DNA from 3 places in the Bradyrhizobium sp. RDM12 genome. Region 3 is predicted to be linked to each of the others. Evidence: riboswitches for the same ligand, from Rfam matches in the RefSeq annotation. Region 3 holds a riboswitch; each other region holds the start of a gene.
What was found. Region 3 has a riboswitch for cobalamin ahead of metE (5-methyltetrahydropteroyltriglutamate--homocysteine S-methyltransferase). Riboswitches for the same ligand answer to the same signal wherever they lie in the genome.
Positions count from the first base shown of each region.

Region 1 (5,984 bases), 1.9 Mb from region 3:
ACGCTGCCACGGGCGTGCGCGTGGTTCGGCTCAAGTCGGGCGACGCCGGCATTTTCGGCCGGCTCGAGGAGGAGCTGGAGACGCTGCGTGAGGCCGGCATCCGCTACGAGATCGTTCCCGGCGTCACTTCGGCTTGCGTTGCCGCCGCGCAGGCCGGCATTCCCCTGACCCGCCGCCACACCTCGCGCCGGGTGCAGTTTGTGACGGGCGCCGATGTCACCGGCGGGCTGCCGCAGAATTTGAACTGGGCGGCGCTGGCCGATCCTGACGCGACGACCGTCGTCTATATGGGCCGGCGCACCTTTCCGGCGTTGGTCGCGAAATTGATCGAGCACGGGCTCTCGCCGAATACGCCGGCGCTGTTCGCCGAGTCCCTCGGCCGTGCCGACGAGCGGCTGATGCGCACCACCATTGCCGAGCTTGCCGAGCAACTCGCGCGCGGCGGTGCGGCTTCCACCGCGGCCGTGATCGTGTTCGGCGCGCTGGCGGAGGGCGGATCGTCATGATGACGCTCTCCCTGATCGGCATCGGTTGCGGCGATCCCGGGCAGCTCACGCGCGCTGCGATCGACGCGATAAATGCCGCCGATCTCGTTTTGATCCCACGCAAGGGGGGCGGCGAAATCCGACCTTGCCGATCTCAGGCGGACGATTTGCGCCGATGTGCTCACCAACGACACCACGCGCATTGCCGAGTTCGATCTGCCCATGCGCGACGCGGGTGAGGCCGATTACCACAAGGGCGTGGACGATTGGCACGACGCGGTTGCCGCGGCCTGGTCGCAGGCGATCGCGGATCATCCCGGCGGTAACGGCAAGGTCGCGCTGCTGATCTGGGGCGATCCTCGCTATACGATTCCTCGCTGCGCATCGCGCGGCGGCTCGATCCATTGCCTGATATCGAGGTCGTGCCCGGCATCACCTCGATCCAGGCGCTGTGCGCGGCGCATGCGCTGCCGCTCAATGACATCGGCGAGCCGTTTCTGGTGACGACGGGACGCCGCCTGCGCGAAGGCGGCTGGCCGGCAGGCGTCGATACGGTCGTCGTGATGCTCGACGGCGGCACAGCGTTCCAGTCGCTCGATCCCGAAGGGCTTCACATCTGGTGGGGCGCCTATCTCGGCATGGCCGATCAAATCATCATGTCCGGCGCGCTGGCCGAGGTCGGGGCGCACATCGTCGCTGCCCGAACAAGGCGCGCGAGCGGCACGGCTGGATCATGGACAGTTACATTCTCAAGCGCAGGCCGTAAGCGAGGCAGCATGCTCCCTGAATGGGTCACCCGGAAATGTCCCGAGATCTCCGCCCCTCATCGCGAGGCCGCGATCGCACGGCAGGCGGAACTGACAAAGCCGACCGGCGCGCTGGGGCGGCTGGAGCAGCTCGCGATCGAGCTTGCCGGCCTGCAGGCGACTGAACGTCCCCGGGCCGCACGTGCGCCGATCGTCATCTTCGCCGGCGATCACGGCATCGTCGCGCAGGGCGTGTCGGCCTATCCGCAGGCCGTGACCATTGCCATGATGGCGAACTTTGCCTCCGGCGGTGCCGCGATCTCGGTGCTGGCGCGCGAGCTCGGCTCGAACCTGGAGGTGGTCGATGCCGGAACGCTGGCGGAGGCGGCGATGCCTGGTATCTTCACGGACAAGCCGCGTCACGGCACCCGCGATTTCAGCGTCGACGCTGCGCTCACGCCCCCCGAGCTGGCATTCGCCTTCGAGGCCGGCCAACGCGCAGTGGCGCGGGCGCGGGCCGATAAGCCAGATCTCCTGATCTTCGGCGAGATGGGCATCGGCAACACCACGAGCTCGGCGGCGATCGCCTCTAGCCTGCTCGGCATCAGCGCCGAAGAAATCGCAGGCACGGGCACCGGCGTCGATGCAGCGGGCCGTGAGCACAAGGCGCGCGTGATCGATGCGGCGATCGCGCGTCATGGCGTTGCGGGTGGTTCGCCCGAAAAGATCCTGTGCGCCGTGGGCGGCCTCGAGATCGCGGCGATCTCCGGCGCGATCATTGCGGCCGCGCAGGCGCGCATTCCCGTGCTGATCGACGGTTTCATCGTTTCGGTTGCCGCGCTTGCGGCCGTGCGGCTGAACCCGTCGTGCCAGCCGTTCCTGTTGGCATCGCATCAATCGGCGGAGCAGGGGCATCGGCTGGTGCTACGCGCGCTGAACGTGCAGCCGCTGATCAGCCTCGACCTCAGGCTTGGTGAGGGATCGGGCGCCGCGATCGCGCTGCCGCTGGTGCGATCGGCCTGCGCGCTTCACAACGAGATGGCGACGTTCGCGCAGGCCAATGTGCCGGACCGGCCTGCTTGATCAGGCCACGCGCTGATTGACCGAGACGACGCGCCAGCCGGTCGCGAGCCGATCGATCCGGGTCAGCGACATCGGATCGATCACAAAGCGCAAGGCCGCCTGCGGCGTCAGTTCCAGTGCGATGCAGAGCGCGGCACGGATGGTGCCGGAATGCACGACGAGCGCCGCGTGACCTGTGCCGATCCGCGCGAGCCCCAGCCGGACCCGCGCGACCTGATCCTCAAAGCTCTCGCCGCCTGGCGGCCGTCCGCGCGCCGGATCGCTCCAGAATCGCGCATAGGCCTCGCCTCCGTGAATTGCGAGATCGTCATGCCGGCGGCCGGTCCAATCGCCAAAATCCTGCTCGCCGAATTCGGTCAGCCACTCGGGCTCGAGCCCCAGCGCGCGCGCCGTCTCGACCGTGCGTCGCGCCGGGCTGGCATAGCTCGCCGCATCCCGCGGCAGCAACCGGCGCAAGGCCTCCAGGTGCACGCCATCGTCGAGATCGGCCGGCGCGTCGGCGGCGTGGATCGTCCCTGCTATGCCGTCGACGCGGGCATGCCGTATCAGCCAGAGGAGGGTCTCGCCTTCCATGCTCATCTCCAAAGAAGTTGGTCGCTGCGGCAATAACGACGCAGCTTGTACATTGACTCCGTGTTGATCGTAACCCTAGATGACTTTTGACGGTTTCCCCGAGAGGGGATGAAAAAGGGAATGCGGTGCGGGGACATTGTCTCCAATGCCGTAGCTGCCCCCGCAACTGTAAGCGGTGAATCCTTCGTCAGAAGCCACTGGGTCCTCGGTCCCGGGAAGGCGACGAAGCGGTCACGACCCGCGAGCCAGGAGACCTGCCGTCAGCCGTGGTCACACGCGAAGATGTCGGTCGGGGAGTACAGACATTCGGCTTCATCGGAAGGCTTGTAAGCCGGAAGATGGGACCTTGGTTCGCGGTGACGTGCCACTGACGTCACACCGAGGTCCAGGACCGTGTCTTCCATCCGTATTGTACGACCACGCCGTTTCCTGCTGGCGTGCGCCGCTCTCACATCTTTTGTCGCCATCGACATGCCAGCTGCCTTGGCGCAGCAGGCCCGCGAACTCCTGCCGCCCGTGGAGGTCTCGCCACCGCAATCCCGCAGGCAGGCCAAGCCGACCGGGCGGGACGCGGCAAGCGCACGCCGCACGGCTTCGCGCAGGCCTGCCGCGGCAGCGGCCGCATCCAGGCCAGTCGTGCCGAACGCTGCGGCGCCGACGCCGCTCAACAGCAATGCGGTTGCCGAAAGCGCCTCGCGCCTCGGCTTGACCGTGCGTGAGACGCCCGCGACCGTCGAGGTGATCTCCGCCGAGACCATGCGCAAGCAGGGCTACCGTACCGTCTCCGAGGTTTCCCAGGGCGCGGTTGGCGTCACCGCCGGCGACAATCCGGCCGAGCCGTCAGCCTTCTCGATGCGCGGCTTCACCAACAGCCAGATCAACACGCTTTACAACGGCATCAAGATCGGCCCGCAGAACATGACCTCGCGGATCATGGACACGGCCAATCTCGAAGCCGTGGAAATCCTGAAAGGCCCGGCCTCGCTGATCTCCGGCGAGGGCGCCGCCGGCGGCTCGATCAGTGTCGTCACCAAGCAGCCCCACACGGGAGCGATCCGGAACGAGGCTGACTTCTCGTACGACTCCCTGAATTCCTTCGGCGCGCATTACGGCTCGGGTGGCAGCACCAACGTCGAGGGCCTCGACTACCGCTTCGACGTCAGCCGCTCCACGCTCAACGGCTTTGCCGACGACACCAACACCAAGACGCTCGACGTCTCCGGCCAACTCAACTACCGCATCTCCGACAGCCTCAAGGTCTGGGGCGCGATCGAGTATCGCGAGGACCGCTCCAGGGCTTATTGGGGCGCGCCATTGGTGCCGGTGGCCTTCAGCGGCTCGCATGCGACGGCTGGCATCGTCTCGGGCACATATGTTGCCTCCAACGGTTCGAATCTCGGGCCGATCACGATCGCCGACCGCACCTTCAACACCAACTACAACGTCCTCGACAATCGCAACGTGGCGCAGGAGGTCTGGCTGCGCGGCGGCTTCGAGGTGAAGCTTGCCCCCGACCTGACGTTGAAGAGCCAGGCCTACGCTTATGGCGCAGAGCGATCCTGGTTCAATAACGAGGTCGAGGCGTTCAACACCGAGACGAACATGGTCGATCGCAGCCGCTTCTATGTGGCGCACAGCCAACGGCTGGTCGGCAACATCACCGACCTGAGCTGGGATGCGAATATCGCGGGCTTCGACAATCGTCTCGTCGCGACGCTGTCGTCGAGCTATCTCGACTTCATCAGGCCGGGTGCCGCCAACTTCCCAGGCGACTCCGTTGATCTCGTTGATCCCAACCGTGGCTTCTACGGCCTGCTGACGACCAAGCAGCAGACCGCGCGTATCGACAACGAGGCTCTGTCGTTCGAGGACCGGCTGAAGTTGACGCGGACCTTCTCGCTGATCGGCGGCTTGCGGGTCGAGCATATCGGGCTCGACCGCAACTCGACCGATCAGTTCGGCCTGGAGAACGCGGGCTTTCCGTTCTCGAAATCCTGGGCGTCTGTCACCGGCCGCATTGGCTACACCTGGGAAGCGGTTCCGGGCCTGACCTTCTTCAGCCAGTACGCCACCGGCGCCGACATCTCCGCCAATAACATCTTCCTGCTCGGCCCCACCCAGCCGCTCGACCTGACCACCGCGCGCACCTATGAGACAGGCATCAAGCACGTGCTTTGGGACAACAGGGCGGAGTGGTCATTCTCCGCCTACGATATCGTGCGCAAGAACGTCTATGCCGCTGCGGGCGGCATGCAGCTCAACATTGCAGGACGGCAGGAGTCGAAGGGCGTCGAGCTCGCGGGATCGATCCGCCCGATCGAGCCTTTGCGTCTCTGGGGCAACATCGCCTATGTCGATGCGCGCTACGCAGACTATGATTTCGCCGGCGGCTCGTTCTCGGGCAATACGCCGCCGAACGTGCCGCGCATCGTCGCTAACGCCGGCGCGTCCTGGCGCTTCTTCACACCCTGGCCGGTGGAGGTCGGCATCACCGGCCGCCATGTCGGCGACCGCTACAACAGCGACGCCAACACCGTGACAATGAATGCCTACACCGTCGGCGATGTCTACGCATTCGTCGACATCCCCAAGACGGTCTTCAATGCGGTCGACCAGGCTCGCCTGACTTTCCGGGTGCGCAACTTCACCGACAAGCGCTACGCGATCTGGGGCGATCCATTCTATCCCGACCAGATCCTGTTGGGCGCACCGCGGACCTATGAAATCTCCGCGGCGTTCAAATGGTAGGGCGCTGACCGCATGATGGGCGCGATCGTCCTTTCGCACCGCTGGCTCGGGATCGCGTTCTGCCTCCTGTTTGCGATGTGGTTCGCGAGCGGGATCGTGATGCACTTCGTTCCGTTTCCGTCGCTGACGGAAGCGGAACGCCTTGCCGGACTCGCGCCGATTGAGCGCACGCAGCCGATCATTCCGGTTGCCGACGCGGTTACCGCCAGCCGCGTCACGGACGGCACGCGTGTGCGCCTGATCCAGCGCAGTGACGGGCCGGTCTATGTGGTGTCGGGACCGTCGCGCGTGCGGGCGGTCCATGCGCCGGATGGGGCGGACGCATCGGTGGAGTTTCCCGATGTCGCGC
Region 1 covers NZ_CM133064.1:6,250,969-6,256,952, reverse strand. Annotated here, with positions in the region: gene cobA (uroporphyrinogen-III C-methyltransferase) at 1-506, shown strand, start outside; partial or broken gene cobF (precorrin-6A synthase (deacetylating)) at 503-1,251, shown strand; gene cobT (nicotinate-nucleotide--dimethylbenzimidazole phosphoribosyltransferase) at 1,262-2,314, shown strand; gene ACTGJ9_RS30695 (histidine phosphatase family protein) at 2,315-2,887, opposite strand; cobalamin riboswitch at 2,961-3,163, shown strand; gene ACTGJ9_RS30690 (TonB-dependent receptor) at 3,281-5,635, shown strand; gene ACTGJ9_RS30685 (PepSY domain-containing protein) at 5,648-5,984, shown strand, end outside.
Region 1: linked by a shared signal. The riboswitch ahead of ACTGJ9_RS30690 (TonB-dependent receptor) and the one ahead of metE (5-methyltetrahydropteroyltriglutamate--homocysteine S-methyltransferase) in region 3 are both predicted to bind cobalamin.

Region 2 (5,984 bases), 1.9 Mb from region 3:
GTTCAGTTTCGCGAATGGCCGCGCGCGATCGGCTCCGTCGGTGCGGCCGATATGGATTTCGTAGGCCTGGATCGGCTGATTCGTCGCCGCATGCACGGCCGTCACACGCGTCAGCGTCTTCTGCGGGCTCATCACCGTCTGGACATCCAGCAGGCCAAGGCCCGGCGTGTCGCCCGCGGGTCCCTCAATGCCATCGGGGTCGGCGACGCTGCGCCCGAGCATCTGGTAGCCGCCGCAGAGGCCGAGCACATGGCCACCCCGGCGGTGATGCGCGAGCAGATCGATGTCCCAGCCCTGGGCGCGCAGGAATCCCAGGTCGCCGCGGGTGGATTTTGAGCCGGGAATGATGACGAGCCTGACATCGCCGGGAATCGCTTCGCCGGGACGCACCATCACGAGATCGACACCCGGCTCGAGCTTCAGCGGATCGAGGTCGTCGAAATTGGCGATCCGCGACAGCGCGAGGCAGGCGATCTTGCATTGGCCCGGCTTGCGCGCGTCACTCAGGCCCAGCGCATCCTCGGCCGGCAGCTCGCCGGCGCGCGCGAACCAGGGCAGCACGCCAAAGCCGCGCCATGCGGTCTTCGCCGCGATCAGCCTGTAGCCGTCATCGAACAGTGTGGGATCGCCGCGGAACTTGTTGATGACAAAACCCTGGATCATCGCGGCATCGTCGGGATCGATTACGGTCTTGATGCCGACGAGTTGCGCGATGACGCCGCCGCGATCGATGTCGCCGACCAACACCACGGGAACATCGGCCTTGCGCGCAAAGCCCATATTGGCGATGTCGGCCTTGCGCAGGTTCACCTCCGCCGGGCTGCCGGCGCCTTCGACCAGCACGAGATCGGCGCGCGCCTTCAGCCGCTCAAAGCTCTCCAGCACCGCGCCCATCAGGGAAGGCTTCATGGCCGCATAGTCGCGTGCGCGTGCGGTGGCGATGCGCTTGCCCTGCACGATGACCTGCGCGCCGACATCGGTCTCGGGTTTCAGCAGCACCGGGTTCATGTCGGTGTGCGGCTCGACACCGGCGGCGAGGGCCTGCAGCGCCTGGGCGCGGCCGATCTCGCCGCCATCGATCGTGACGGCGGCATTGTTCGACATGTTCTGCGGCTTGAAGGGGAGCACGCGCAAACCGCGCCGCGTGAAGGCGCGCGCGAGCCCGGCGACGATGAGCGATTTGCCCACATCCGAGCCGGCTCCCTGGATCATCAATGCGCGCGCCATGCTTTTTTCAGAGCTTGGTGTCTTCAGAACTCGACGCCGGCCTGCGCCTTGATGCCGGAGCGGAACGGATGCTTCACCAGCGTCATCTCGGTGACGAGGTCGGCGATCTCGATCAGCTCGTCCTTGGCGTTGCGCCCGGTCAGCACGACATGCGTCATCGGCGGCTTCGAGGTCTTCAGGAAATCGACGACCTCGGCGATGTCCAAATAGTCGTAGCGCAGCGCGATGTTGATCTCGTCGAGCACGACCATGCGCAGATTGGAATCGAGAATCAGCTCCTTCGCCTTGGCCCAACCGGCGCGCGCGGCCGCGATGTCGCGGGCGCGGTCCTGCGTTTCCCAGGTAAAGCCTTCGCCCATCGCATGGAACTGGCAGAGCTCACCGAAATGGCTGGTGAGCAGGCGTCGCTCGCCGGTATCCCAGGCGCCCTTGATGAACTGCACGACCGCGCAGGGAAAGCCATGGGCGACGCAGCGCACGATCATCCCGAAGGCGGAGGAGGACTTGCCCTTGCCCGCGCCGGTGTGGACGATGACGAGGCCCTTTTCGCCGCTCTTGGTCGCCATGATCTTGTCGCGGGCGACCTTGATTTTCGCCATTTTCGCGGCGTGCCGGGCGTCGGTTTCCTCGGCCGTTTTTGTATCCGGTTCAGGCGTCATCGTACCCGGTCCTTCGGCTTGACAAGAGGCGGCCGGGGGCAAATGGTGACCCGGCGTTGGTTCCTGTCCTATGACAGGCGAAGAGGGAATGCGATAGGGTCCGAATCGGCAAGATTTGGGTCCAAACTGCAGCCGCCCCCGCGACCGTGACCGGAGAGATGCCCAAAGCCACTGATCCCCCTGGGGATCGGGAAGGCGGGGATCGAAGGGGAAACCCTGCTCCGCAAGCCGGGAGACCTGCCAGCGCGGACGATTTTTGAACCGGCGGACGGGGTGTTCCGCGACGGGGAAACGGGCTTTCGCAAGAACGGTTCGTGCGCCTCTTCGCCTCCCGCTGATACTTCTGGAAGAGGCGATGACCGTCACATTGCACGTCTGCATCACCTGCCGCGCCGGCCAAACGCTCGGCGAGGGTGAGGTCACGCCCGGCAAACGCCTGCACGGCGCGATCCTCGAAGCCGGCGTGCCCGACGGGGTCAATGTGGTTCCCGTCGAATGCCTGTCTGCATGCAGCCAAGGCTGCTCGGTCGCGCTCAGCGCGCATGGCCGCTGGTGCTATGTCTATGGCCGGCTGTCGGACGCCAACGCGCAAGACGTGGTCGCGGGCGCTGCCGCCTATGCCGCCGCGCCTGACGGCCTCGTGCCGTGGCGCAGCAGGCCTGAGATCTTCCGCAAGCAGTCGCTTGCCCGCATTCCCCCCATTGCCGTGTTGCCGGAGGCCGCCGAATGAACTCGCTCGCAAAAGTCCCTGTGACGGTGGTCACCGGCTTTCTCGGCTCCGGCAAGACGACGCTGATCCAGCATCTGCTCGCCAATCCCAACGGCAAGAAGCTCGCCGTGCTCGTCAACGAGTTCGGCAGCGAAGGCGTCGACGGCGAGATCTTGAAGTCCTGCGCCGATGCGAACTGCCCGGAAGAGAATATCGTCGAGCTCGCCAATGGCTGCATCTGCTGCACCGTCGCTGATGATTTCATTCCGACCATGGAGAAGTTGCTGTCGCGGCCCGTGCGGCCCGATCACATCCTGATCGAGACCTCGGGTCTGGCGCTGCCAAAGCCGCTGCTGAAGGCGTTCGATTGGCCGGAGATCCGCTCGCGGATCACGGTCGACGGCGTAATTGCGCTCGCCGATGCGGAGGCTGTCGCCGCCGGCCGCTTTGCGCCGGACCCGGATGCGGTCGAAGCGCAGCGCGCGGCGGACGAAAATCTCGATCATGAAACGCCGCTGTCGGAAGTGTTCGAGGACCAGATCGCCTGCGCCGACATCGTGTTGCTGACCAAGGCGGATCTTGCGGGCGCAGCCGGCATCGAGGCCGCCAGGGCCGCAATCATCGCCGAGATGCCGCGCCGCGTCCCGATGCTGCCGATCACCGACGGGGCCATCGATGCACGCGTCATCCTCGGCCTCGGCGCTGCCGCCGAAAATGATCTCGCCGCGCGCCCCTCGCATCATGATGGCGAGGAGGACCACGAGCACGACGATTTTGCCTCTGTCGTGATCGACCTTCCGGAGATCACTGACATCGATGCGCTGGTCACATCCGTCCAGAAGCTGGCGCGCGAGCAGAACGTGCTGCGCGTCAAGGGCTACATCGCGGTCGCTGGCAAGCCGATGCGCCTGTTGCTGCAAGCGGTCGGCGAGCGCGTGCGCCACCAGTTCGACAAGCCGTGGGGTGCGGGTCACCGTCAGTCGAAGCTCGTCGTGATCGGCGAGCACGGCGATATCGACGCGGCCGCGATCAAGGCGGGATTGGGAGTCTGATGCACGTCGTCTTCCGCGAGAGCCGCGGTCTCGAGGAGACCGCGACGCCAAGGACATCGGCCAGGATCCGGCCGATCTCGTGGTGCTCTCGTTCTCGGACTCCGATCTCGCGGCGTTCGCGGCCGGCTGGCGCCGCGGCCGCACCAGCTTGCCGTCACTGCGGCTGGCGAACCTCGCGGAGCTCCGTCATCCGCTCTCGGTCGATACCTATATCGAACGCACGCTGTCGCAGGCGCGCGGCATTCTGGTGCGCCTGATCGGCGGCGAGTCCTATTGGCCGTACGGGCTGGCGGCGCTGCAGCAACTGGCGAAGGATCGCCACATCGTGCTCGCGGTGCTGCCGGCCGATGGCCGTGACGACACGCGGCTCGACGCGTACTCCACCTTGCCCGTTTCGACGCTGCGCCGGCTGAAAGTGCTGTGCGACACCGGTGGTCCCGTCGCGGCGCAAGCCGCGATCGCGCAACTCGCGCTGGCATCGGGCCTTTACGCCGGGCCGATCGTCGGCGAGATGAGCGTTCCCGAGATGGGCTTTTACGATCCTGCACGCGGCGTGATCGCAGTGCCGGTTCTGAGCGGGAAGCCGCGCGCGCTGGTCGCGTTCTATCGCTCCTATCTCACTGCTGCCGACACGGGGCCGGTCGATGCGCTGATCGCGGCGCTGCGCGCGCAGGGGTTTGACGCTCAGGGTGTGTTCGTCACGTCGTTGAAGGCTGCAGGCGTTGCGGATTGGCTGAGGACGTACTTCGCGAACAATCCTCCGGCGGGATCGTCAATGCGACGGCGTTCTCGGCAATGGGCGACGACGGCACGACGCCGTTCGATGCGGCGTCATGTCCGGTGTTCCAGGTCGCGCTCATCGGCGCGCCGTGAGGATTGGGCCGAGTCGCTGCGCGGCCTGTCGCCGGGCGACCTCGCCATGCACGTGGTTCTGCCCGAGGTTGACGGCCGCCTGTTCGCGGGTGTGGTAAGTTTCAAGTCGGCTGCGATGCGGGATCCCGATCTGCAATTTTCGCATCTGGCCCATCAGCCGGATGAAGAGCGCGTCAAGGCTGTCGCCGCGCGCGCGGCGGCCTGGCGGCGGCTTGCGGAGACACCGGCCGCCGAGAAGCGGTTGGCCATCGTGCTCTCGAACTATCCCGGCCGTCCGCACCAGATCGCGCATGCGGTCGGCCTCGACGCGCTCGCCTCGGTCGAAGCGCTGGTGTCCGATCTCACTGAAGTGGGCTTCGATGTTGCGCCGGTTGAAGCGCTTGGCGCGACACTGCTCAAGCAGCAATCGACCTGGAGCGTCGCCGATTATCGTGCGGCGCTCTCGCGCCTTCCGCAATTGTTGCAGGACGATCTCGCGCAAGCCTGGGGTACGCCGGAGACCGATCCGAGCTGCCGCGACGGCGCGTTCCACTTCGCTGCGATCCGGTGCGGTCACTCGATCATCGCAGTCCAGCCGGACCGCGGCGATGCCACCACGCGCGATTCCGACTATCACGATCTCGCCCGTACGCCGCGCCACGTCTATGTCGCTTTCTATCTCTGGCTCCGGGAGCAGGGGATTGATGCCGTCGTGCATATGGGCGCGCATGGCACGCTGGAATGGCTGCCCGGAAAATCGGTGGCGCTGTCGCCGCACTGCTGGCCGGAAGCGCTGATCGGGGATCTGCCCCTGATCTATCCCTTCATCGTCAACGATCCCGGTGAGGCCGCGCAGGCCAAGCGCCGCGTCGGTGCCGTGACCATCGGCCATCTGCCGCCGCCGCTCGAGCAATCCGCGGTGCCGGAAGGCCTGCGCCGCCTCGAACACCTGCTCGACGAATATTCGACCGCTGATGGTCTCGATCCCGCCCGCCGCCAGCGCCTGATCGCCGCGATCCGCGACGAGGCGCGCGCGGCAGGTCTGGAAGACGATCTCGGCCTCGACGCCTCGGCCGCTCCGGCCGAAGCGATCCCGCGGATCGACCGCTTCGTCTGCGATCTCAAGGAAAGCCAGTTCGGTGATGGCCTGCACGTGTTCGGGCGCGGCGCCTGTGGCGAGGCGGAACGGGACGCATTGCGTGCCGCGCTTGCAGGCCAGCGCGTGGCGCCGGGCCCATCTGGCTCGCCCTATCGCGGACGCCAGGACGTGCTGCCGACCGGACGCAATCTCTTTGCCGTCGATCCGCGTGCGGTGCCGACGCCCTCAGCGCATGCGCAGGGGATAAAACTCGCCGAAGAGCTGCTGCGTCGTCATCTTCAGGACCACGGCGACTGGCCGAAAGGCTTCGTGGTCGATCTCTGGGGCTCGGCGACGATGCGCACCGCGGGCGAGGAGTTCGCGATGGCGCTTCATCTGGCCGGTCT
Region 2 covers NZ_CM133064.1:6,265,684-6,271,667, reverse strand. Annotated here, with positions in the region: partial or broken gene ACTGJ9_RS30775 (cobyric acid synthase) at 1-1,227, opposite strand, end outside; gene cobO (cob(I)yrinic acid a,c-diamide adenosyltransferase) at 1,251-1,886, opposite strand; cobalamin riboswitch at 1,927-2,145, shown strand; gene ACTGJ9_RS30765 (DUF1636 family protein) at 2,242-2,616, shown strand; gene cobW (cobalamin biosynthesis protein CobW) at 2,613-3,647, shown strand; gene cobN (cobaltochelatase subunit CobN) at 3,727-5,984, shown strand, end outside.
Region 2: linked by a shared signal. The riboswitch ahead of ACTGJ9_RS30765 (DUF1636 family protein) and the one ahead of metE (5-methyltetrahydropteroyltriglutamate--homocysteine S-methyltransferase) in region 3 are both predicted to bind cobalamin.

Region 3 (5,984 bases):
GCACCTCCTCCCATCTTCGAGTTTTCAGTCCGCAGTCGGGATTGATCCAGAGCTGCCGATCGGAAACCCGCTGCCGCGCCAACACAATCAGCTGCTTGATCTCCGCTGCTGCGGGAATGCGCGGTGAATGAATGTCATAGACGCCCGGCCCGATCTCATTAGGATATTTGTAGCTCTTGAAAGAGTCGAGCAATTCCATTTTAGAACGCGACGCCTCGATTGAAATGACGTCGGCATCCATTGCTGCGATCGCATCGATGATTTCGTTGAACTCGGAATAACACATGTGGGTATGGATCTGAGTTCCGTCAGCGACAGCGGAGGAGCAAACGCGGAAACTGTCCACTGCCCAATCGAGATAGTCCTTCCACTGAGATTTGCGCAGCGGCAATCCCTCCCGCAACGCAGCCTCGTCGATCTGGATCATGGCCGCTCCAGCCGCCTCAAGGTCGATGACCTCGTCTCGGATCGCGAGAGCGATCTGTCGGCATCTCGCTCCGCGGGATGTCGTCACGGACAAACGACCAGTTCAGGATCGTCACCGGTCCGGTCAGCATGGCCTTGACGGGTTTTTTGGTCAGAGACTGCGCATAGCGCCACCACTCAACCGTCATGGGCTTCGGCCGGGAGACATCTCCAAATAGGATAGGAGGACGAACGCACCGCGAGCCATAAAGACTGAACCCAGCCGTGCTTGGTGAAAGCGAAACCCAACAGCTGCTCGCCAAAATATTGAACCATGTCATTGCGCTCGAACTCACCGTGTACGAGCACGTCCAGGCCGATATCTTCCTGCCAATGCACCGTATGGGCTGTCTCCGCTTTGAGAAGCTGCTCGTACTGCGTGTCATTCAGCGCTCCCCGGGCATGGGCCGCACGCGCATTGCGGACGTCGGCCGTTTGCGGGAAGGATCCGATGGTTGTGGTTGGAAACATCGGCAATGCGAACGTGACGCGCTGGACGTCGGCACGCTGGGTGAACGCACTGCGACGGCGACGCATGCTATCGTCGATCGCGGCCATTCGTCCGGCGACGTTCGCACTGTGTATCTTGGGCGATGTTTCGCGGGTGACGGATGCATCCTCTGAGCGCGAGTTCATCGGCCACATCGGCAGCCTGGCCGGCCAGCGCTGCCCAATATCGAAAGTTCCTTGATCTTCTGCACTGAGAACGCCAGCCACGTCTTCAGATTGGGATCGAGATCGGTCTCTAGCTCAATGTCGGTCGGAACATGAAGCAACGAGCAGGAGGGAGCAATCTGAACACGGTCCCTGCCCAGTTTTTTGACCATAGGAGCAAGTTGGTCGAGTAGCGCCGGCAGATTGGAGCGCCACACGTTGCGACCATCAATGACGCCGAGCGAGACCACGAGATCTCTACGGGCTCTGGCGACAATCGCGTCCAACTGGCCGGGTGCCCGAACCAAGTCGACATGAAGCCCGGCTACGGGCAAGGCCAAGACTGTTTCAAGACAGTCTCCGACAGCCCCGAAATATGTGGCCAGCATGATTCTAAGGGCCGGCACGGCGTTAGCGAAATGAGCATAGGCCCGGCGGACAGCCGCCGAGATGCTTCGTCGACGTCCATCACCAGGCATGGCTCGTCGAACTGGACCCATTCAGCACCGCGCGAGGCGAGTTCGCGGAGAACATCGACATAGACTGGGAGAAGCCGATCAAGCAGCGACAGCGGATTGAATGCGGGATTTACGCCTTTGCCGAGCTTCAGGAAGGTGACTGGGCCAACCAGGACGGGCCGCGTCTGGTAGCCGAGGCTTCTTGCCTCCTCATATTCCTCGACCGGCTTCCGAGAGGCATACTTAAAGATCTGATCCTGGTGAAATTCCGGCACCATGTAGTGGTAGTTGGTATCGAACCACTTCGTCATCTCCTGTGCGGCTACGCCAGGCCCAGGCTGAGCGTGACCACCGTCCTGAGTGCCACGCGCCATCGTGAAGTAGGTCTTGAGCGACACAGGACCTTCGGTCCAGCCGTAGACGTCGGGAATGGCGCCGACCATTATGCTGGTATCGAGCACATGGTCGTAGAGCGAGAAGTCATTCGAAGGAATGACGGTCGCACCGCGGGACTTCTGCCGTGCCCAATTGGCGGCACGAAGTCCGCTCCCCGCCTCGAGGAGGTCTGCTTCACTGGATTTTCCCGCCCAATAGCTCTCGAGCGCGAATTTGAGTTCGCGTCGTGGGCCGATGCGTGACGTCCCCAGTGTGGCAACGGGAAGCGAAAGAATAGACATAGCTTAGACCCCATAATTGGGGCAAAGGCCATGGCGGACGCATGCAGCGAATGTCGCGTGAGCGACAGCTGCTTGCGCACACCGGGACACCCCGCCCGTGGACGATATCTTATCGAGGCAGGTCTCCTGGCTCGCGGGTCGTCGCAGCTGTCCGGCCTTCCCGAAGCCGCATGGCTTCAGTGACTTCGTTGGACAGCGGCTCGCCGCTTACAGTTGCGGGGGCAGCGCCGGCATTGCACCGGCTTCCCTCTTAGCTCCGGATCAAATGAAATCCGAAGACCACGACGGCTGGAATTATGCGCACGAGGATCGATGCGTCAACCTACCGATTATCGCTGCGATATTGCCCAAGCGATTGCGCCTTGTACTAGGCAGGCGCGACGGTCTTACTCGGGCCTGGTGAACACCTGGGCCTGGGGAGACTCAGCTTGTGAATGCGCTCGCGTTCAATGCCCTGTTCGCGTACCCGGATGAGCTCAGCGACCGGAACGAACCCAGGCCGCTTTCGATATCTGTGTGATCCCGGCGAGCCCGACCTTTTCCGTCAGCAGCTTCTCGAACCTGCGCGTCAGGAAGTTGCGATAATCCTGGGCCGGCATCCGTTTGATCACAGCGCATGAGGCTAAACCGGATTGCTTCAGGATCGCACGGATGATCAGGTCGGACCCTTGGTGTTCGGCCGGCCCCGCGACGAGACACGAGGTCGATCGCCTCCCTGATGTTGGTCAAGATGATCTCCTCGGTGCGCCAGGTATTCACGTGCTGAGCGACTTTGGCGCAGCCTTCGATCCGTCCGTCGCCGCTCGACGCCTGTCTACCGCGGCTCGGCTCGTCAGCCAGGGACGATAAGCCTCAACGCGGCCACTGGAGCATCGAGGTGGCCTTGCTCGTGACAAATTCGACGGTGTCCTCCGACAGAGCCCTTCGAGGCCTCCTCGGCGTCGATCAGCGTCTTAAGCTCATAACGATGTCATCGATCTCGAGGCGCCCCACGCGGTCGGTGGTCCCCTCAAGCTCGACATCTACTACTTCGCTCGCGAAATCGAGCGATGAGGCATTCTAGACACGCGCTGCTTATGCTGTCTTGGACGGGACACAGGTGTCAGGCACCGGACAGACGACCGCGCATTGCGGCGTGTCGCAATGGCCCTCGCACTCCGTACACTTTTTTGGCATCGATAACGTAAATGTCGCGTTTGAGGCTGATCGCCGCGTTGGGACACTCGAACTCACATGCACCACAAACGGTGCATTGCGACGCGACGATCTTGTAAGCCATGCGTTCCGACTCCTTAGGCGAGCGATGCCACTGGCGATCCCTTTCAAAGGCCGTGCCAAACGCAGACACAGTCAACGTTGGGCAATTTGCCAAATTTTGCTGCCTCGGGTCTGAGACCATGTTGCATCTGCGACAGCAACAGGCCGCTTCAATTTGAGGCTACGAGCCCTTGGGCCCTCTTCCGAGAGCCAGTCGCGACTCGACGGCTGCGAGCTTCGGTCGGTTTGTCTGGCACGTCAGCCGGGGTCAAGCGACGCCCGATGATTCCGAAACCGGGCGGCGCGACAAAAGCACCGAGTCGACGCACGCACGTCTACGTCGGACCTCGGCAAACCTCCGGTCACACACACCGACTGGAGGTTTGTGCAGGTCTCGCTCATGGCCGCAAGGCTAGCGCGGCGGATTGACCCGCTGACGGCTTGCCAAAACGGGTTTGTGGTACAATAAGCTTCGGCGTCGCTTCGGAGGAAATGAACTTGCGGCGGGCGGAGCGACACTGGTCTTGCAAAGTGACCGATTGAATTGCACTCAGCCTCATGCCTGGTGCCGAGTAGCCAAGGCGGTGTGGGTGAGCGCTGCTAGGCTTTGCCTGGCCCTGCTCAGCCACTCGTGATGCAACTATCTTGGACGAGCTGGAGCAGGGTTGGAAGATGACTGTGCAAATTGCTTCAGTGGCATGGCCTTTCCGAACAGATGGCCCTGCGCAAGGTCGAAGCCGAGTTCGGTCACAGCGATCAGGTCGGCCTGGCTTTCCACCTTCGGCGACGGTGCGCACAGTGTACCGTTTGGCCAGATCGACGATATGGCGGCATACCGTTCGCTTCATTGGCCCATTTGCGCAGCCGGCGACGAACTGGCGATCCACTTTCAATTTCATGAACGGGAATTTTTCCACCCCCATTAGCTGCGGCCAATTGGCACCGACATTGTCGATTGCAAGGCCAATGTTGTGAAAGCGAACCTCACGCGCAACCTCGACCAGGAGATCCAGGTTCTGGATAGCTTCCTCGCTCTCGATTTCGATCGTCAAGCCGCCGAAAGCGGGGTGCGACGGCATGCGCTGACAGAATCGCGTACCGCCTGCGGGTCAATCAGGAATGCTGCCGGCAGATTGATGGAGAGGTCGATTGAAGTTTGCTGCCCCAGAAGATATTGCCAATCCTTGATCGCGCGGTCGATCACGAACTGCGACAACTCCCTAAAATGCGGATCGTGAGGCTCCGGGATGAAATAGGCTGGTGGAACAACGCCCCAGGTCGGGTGCCGCATTCGCACAAGCGCCTCGGCGCCGCGTCGGCTGAGGGTACACGCGTCAAACTTCGGCTCATACCAGAGCTCAAGCCAGCCAGCGTGTAAGGCTTCTCCGACATGGACCGCAGGACAGGGCGCCGGATCTCTGGGCAAGAGCGTGGCGACCCGTTCGCGCAGCGTCTCGGCTGCAAACGGCGTCCTCAGCGGCGGCAGCATAGCAAGTCCATATTCCGCGCCGACCTGCTGCACTGCCGTCATGACGATTGATTCGCGGGCGCCGAACGCCAGCACTCGGCCTGCAAATTCTTCGCGTACGAGTATCTCGAGCAATCGTCAGGCTCGATGCGATCCGAGCCAATGCCGAGCAGGATCAGATCAGGGAACTCCGTGCGGAGCACGTGCGGCAGCTCGTCAGCAGTGCCGCATTCGCTGATAACAAATCCCGTATCTTCCAGTACATCCCGTAGAAAGGCGCGCAGATGCCGCTTGCCGACGGCCACGCACGCTCGCGGTCGCACCTTACGTTGTCGAAGATTACAGGTTTCCGTCCGACCAGTTCGGCCTGCCCATGTTCCATCGCAACCACTCCCGTTCCGTGACGGTGCCTTAAACGAGGAGCGAAGGTCCAAACAAGCTGTGCGTGCCGATATATTTCGATTCTTGGAGGTAAGCTTAAGATAGTGCATCAGTGTGCAAACCTTTCGCGATGTTGCTCAGACGATTTTGTCGGGCGCACGCGCATGATACCTGTCCCGCTTCGCGCAACTTTGTACAGTGACGCGAGCCTGGGAATCTCACCTTCGGACCCACCGAGCTGATGCGCCCTGTGGCGTTGCGATCATTATCGTGCGAGATCTACTGTCGAGTAATTCGTGAGTGACGATCGGCAATGACTCTTACGAATGTTTGATCGGAATGGCCGGCCTGCCAACAGGCGAATGTGCCGTTTTGTGCGTTTTCCAATCGAAGTAAGTCCATGATGAGCTCGCAGCTGCTCGAAGCCGCAGTCGATTCTGAGAATCGGCAGCAGCTGGCAATGACCTCAGCTCTGTTGCTTATAGCGAGTGCGGACGTCCTGCTCCCTACCGAGCTTGATAGTTGCTCTCAATTGCGTTTTCTGTATCCTCCTGAGCATGAATTTCCTCAAGAGGGACTAACGTGACAGGCGTTTGTGTTGGCGCTGAAGCGCAAGGCCCGCCC
Region 3 covers NZ_CM133064.1:7,593-13,576, forward strand. Annotated here, with positions in the region: partial or broken gene metE (5-methyltetrahydropteroyltriglutamate--homocysteine S-methyltransferase) at 1-2,254, opposite strand, end outside; cobalamin riboswitch at 2,354-2,553, opposite strand; gene ACTGJ9_RS00040 (hypothetical protein) at 2,731-2,853, opposite strand; partial or broken gene ACTGJ9_RS00045 (4Fe-4S binding protein) at 3,329-3,533, opposite strand; partial or broken gene ACTGJ9_RS00050 (EAL domain-containing protein) at 3,910-5,042, opposite strand; gene ACTGJ9_RS00055 (hypothetical protein) at 5,039-5,284, opposite strand; gene ACTGJ9_RS00060 (GNAT family N-acetyltransferase) at 5,959-5,984, shown strand, end outside.